DNA from 2 places in the Ruminococcus sp. RTP21484sp1_RTP21277st1_D2_RTP21277_210401 genome. Region 2 is predicted to be linked to the other one. Evidence: riboswitches for the same ligand, from Rfam matches in the RefSeq annotation. Region 2 holds a riboswitch; the other holds the start of a gene.
The links. Region 2 has a riboswitch for cobalamin ahead of AB5706_RS22465 (ABC transporter substrate-binding protein). Riboswitches for the same ligand answer to the same signal wherever they lie in the genome.

Region 1 (2,207 bases), on a different contig from region 2:
CCGGCATCTGTAATCTCATTCTGGGCTGGTGCCTGGGTTGGAGCTGCAGTTGGCAGTGGAGTGGCAGTTGGCTCAGGGGCTGCAGTTGGCTCTGGAGTAGCTGTTGGTTCCGGGGCTTTCATTCCTGGAACGTTCAGTTTCAAAGCCATATTTGTGTACCATTTCTGATTTTTTACAGAAAATGGTACGATGCTGAAAGTCTGGACCTGTTCACTGGCAGGAACCTCAAAAATGAAAGTATAACCATCTTCATTTTCTGTACCAACGATTGCTGCTGCATTTTTTGCTTCGTCAGGATCTTCTTTAGAACCAAGATAAAGCTTCTCATAGTTCTTTCCGTCAGTATTGAGGGTTATCTTAATTTTATCACCATTTAATTCAGCAGAAGAGCTTTTGATTTTAAGCATTTTATATGCACTGTTATCTTCCTTGTCAATGGTCATGTTGGAACCATCTGGGTTCAGATCCTCTGGCTTTGTTTCTGGTTTATCTGTCTCTTCGGTTTTGCCCTCTTCTGTTGTTTCTGGTGCAGCTGTAGGCTGTGGAGCTTCTGCTTCCTCATTTTTGCTTTCTTCAGCAGGTGATGCAGTAACCTCAGGAGTGGTCTCAGAGGCAGGTGTTTCTGTAGCAGCAGGTGTCTCTTTCACAGCAGAGGCATCCACTGCTGCCGGAGTTACTGTAGTGTCAGTGTTTTCTTCCTCAGCTGTTGCGTTCTCCTGCACAGGGGTCTCAGCAGCAACAGCAGTCTTCTCCGCCTCTGTTTCTGGAGTTGGTGTAACAGAAACCTGTACGTTTGCATCCTCATTTTCTGCCTGTGTAAGTACAGCAGGAGTGACCGTCATCGCGACGGAAAGGAACAGTGCAAGAAAGCGTTTTGAATTTCTTTTCATTTCTTTTTCCTCGATTCTTCCTATTATTTTATAATTTGAATAAATCCCAATTGCTTCTGGAGCCTGTTTGTACAATGGGCAATCCTGACAGGATTATTTCAAAAAAATGCCTGCTTCCTCTGAGAAAACAGGCACTAAAAATTCAATATATTGTATTATCAAATATATTAATGAGAATGAAGTACTTTCTTCGGAAGCTTTCATTAAACGAATTCAGCAGGTTTCCTGACTTACAGATCAACACAGAATCCATCCTTCTCAGCAATATACCAATGGTTTCACTGGATTCTACTCCCTGGTTACAGTGACCGGATCGTTCAGGACTTTCACCTGATTCCCTCTTAGAGCGTGTTGAAAAATATTCCCACAATCTGCACGCTGTAGCAGACAGATATGTCTGGCACTGAAAACGGATTTATTCAATTCACCTCATTATAGCAGACCGTTATGTCGAAATCAATAGATTTATAGGGTTATTGCTTGTATTTACTGTACCCGACTTCATCTGTGCGGAGAAGTGTTCCATTCTCATCGTAGACACTGCGGTAGGTTTTACAGGTGTTTGGATCGGAATGCTCTGTAGTAATCTCTACCGTATTATTGTCAGTTTGGGTTCCGTAAATGGATACCGTTACGGCTTCCTCTTTTTCATCGTAAGAGGCTTCAATTTTAATTGGATAAGCAGTATTATTCTGAAAACGGAAATCCTGACCTCCCCACACCACTGCTGCGTCCAGACCATCCTCAACATAATCAATTCGGGCAGCGTGATTATGACGCTCAACAATGGTCAGATCAGACTGCAGGCATGCCATAAACAACGTAGTGGAAATCTGGCAGATTCCGCCTCCGATATCCTGGGCATGTTCGCCTCCTACAATTACAGTTGCTTCCCTGTACCCTCGTTCCTCAGTACGTGGACCTAAAGTATCGTTGTAGGAAAAAATCTGTCCTGGCTGAAGTTCCATTCCATCACAGGCTTCCACGGCAAGCTTCAAATTGGCAACACGGTTTTCGGTACCTCCGCCATATGTAGTATAAGTACCAAGAAGATTCAGATAAGGAAGGGCTTCTATCTCTTCTGTAGAAACTTCGGGTAGGGTTATTTCAAGGGGGATGGTAATCTTTGCCCCTTCTTTTGCTTTTTCCAGCTTCTTTGCAGCTGACTTCACATCAAATGAAATTCCGGTAACTGCCGGAATAATTTCATTATTTTCCCCCAGAGAAGCATCTGTGGCATCTGTATGTACTTTTTCATAATAGGCTTCCAGATCCAGTTCCTCTGGCGGTGTCTTCATAGTAGGACATTCGATAACA
Region 2 (2,207 bases):
TAAAGCTATTAAAAATTGAGTTGAAAAAATTTATTTTTACCTTATAATTACAGTGTAAAAATAAAACTATGGAGGTAAGAGAATGGGTAATCTCACCAAGAAAGCAATTCTTGTGGTAAGCTTTGGAACCAGCCATGAGGATACCAGAAAAGTGACTATTGACGCAATTGAAGAGACAATTGGAGCCGCTTTTCCCCAGTACAGGATTTATCGTGCCTGGACAAGCAAGATGATCCTGGCGAAGATTGAAAAACGGGATCACATTCATTATGATAACGTGAAAGAAGCTATGGAGCGCATGGCACAGGACGGAATCGAAGAGGTGATCGTTCAGCCAACTCACGTAATGAATGGAGTGGAGAACGATCTTATGAAAGCAGACGTTCTTGCAGCTGCTAATCACTTCCAGTCTGTGAAATTCGGCAATCCGCTGCTTACCACAGAAGAAGACAATGCATATGTGGTAAAAACAATTACAGATGTATTTCCTGTAATTCAGGATAAGAAGACTGCACTTGTGCTTATGGGTCATGGAACAGAGCATTATGCAAATACGGTTTATGCCGCTCTTGATTACAGATTCAAAGATATGGGATATGAAAATGTGATCGTGGCAACCGTAGAGGGTTATCCGGAAATTGACCAGGCTTTGAACCAGCTGGAGAAAAGCGATGCCAAGAAAGTTGTGATCGCACCATTTATGATCGTGGCAGGTGACCATGCCAAGAATGATATGGCAGGGGAGGAAGCGGATTCCTGGAAAAATGTGATCGGAGCGAAAGGCTATAAAGTAGAAACTGTTTTGAAGGGTCTTGGCGAATACGAAAGCATTCGGAGGCTGTTTGTAGAGCATATAAAAACTGCCAGATAATTGACCAAAAAATTTGCAAATTGGTAATAATATTGTTGTTTTTAAAGAAGAGATATGCTAGACTGTTGAAGTAATTGAATACCAGTTAAGTGAACGGCGATTTCGCTGTGAGAGGGAATCAGGTGCAACGCCTGAACGGTTGCGGCCACTGTATACAGGAAGGCTGGCTTATGAAAACCATTGCGTATATGCGTGAGAAGGGAAGCCATGCTGTTACTACCTGCGAGTCAGGAAACCTGCTTGACGAAGGTAAGAAGAGGAGCTTCCGTAAAAAGTGCCTTTTAAGTCACGGGTAGCAGTGACGCTTTTTGAAGCCCCATCTTTTCGGTTACGAAAACAAACGAAAAGAGAGGAAAAGAAATGAAAAACAAAGTTTTAACTACAAGAATCATGGCTATGATGATGGTTGCTGCTATGACCATGTCCGCAGCGCCTGCAGTATATGCAGCAGAGCGTGCAGACTCTGAGACCATCAAAGAGGATAACCAGCCGACTGAAGAGACTGCAGATGCTTCCGAGGAAGAGGATGCTTCTGAGGGTGAGACCAGAACCGAGTATCCTTTAACCATCACTACCTATGATTACGATGGAAACGAGATCGAAACCATCTATGAAAAAGCACCGGAAAAGGTTATCGCAGTATATCAGGGCAGCATTGAGACAATGCTGGCACTTGGACTTGAGGACCGCCTTGTTGCAACTGCAGGTCTTGACAACGAAGTTCCGGATGATCTGAAAGAAGCATTTTCTAAAACAAATTATCTTGATGAATTTACCCCATCCCTTGAAACTGTCACTATGCTGGAGCCAGATATGATCCTTTCCTGGAGTTCCCTGTTTTCTGATAAGAACCTTGGAAATGTAACCAACTGGATCGATAAAGGCTGCAACACTTATTATAACTCTAATACCCGTCCAGGCGGTGAGAGAACACTGGAAAATGAATATACAGATATTCTGAACCTTGGTAAGATTTTTGACGTACAGGATAAGGCAGAAGCAATTGTTGACGATATCAAAGCTGTAATTGACAACACACTTGAGGCAACAAAAGATGTAGAAGAGAAACCTACAGTAATGGTTCTTGAGCCACTTGGTGAGGACATTACAAACTATGGCGCAAGCAGTCTCGGAGGAGATATGGTAACCAAGTTAGGTGCAACTCTTGCAAATCCAGATGCTTCTACCGTTGGAAAAGAGGACATTATTGCAGCAAACCCGGATGTGATCTTTGTGGTATACATGCCATATGCAGGTGACGATCCACAGAGTGTTCTGGAAAGCCAGATGGCCGTGATCCAGGATGATGAAGCCCTCCAGAGCCTTGACGCAGTAA

Region 1: another riboswitch for cobalamin. It lies ahead of AB5706_RS18635 (hypothetical protein); the one in region 2 lies ahead of AB5706_RS22465 (ABC transporter substrate-binding protein).

Annotation. Positions count from the first base shown of each region.
Region 1 is NZ_JBCOMJ010000033.1:31,255-33,461, reverse strand. Features, by position in the region: gene AB5706_RS18635 (hypothetical protein) at 1-890, opposite strand, end outside; cobalamin riboswitch at 1,090-1,280, opposite strand; gene AB5706_RS18630 (VanW family protein) at 1,364-2,207, opposite strand, start outside.
Region 2 is NZ_JBCOMJ010000053.1:12,220-14,426, forward strand. Features, by position in the region: gene AB5706_RS22460 (sirohydrochlorin cobaltochelatase) at 83-871, shown strand; cobalamin riboswitch at 942-1,129, shown strand; gene AB5706_RS22465 (ABC transporter substrate-binding protein) at 1,232-2,207, shown strand, end outside.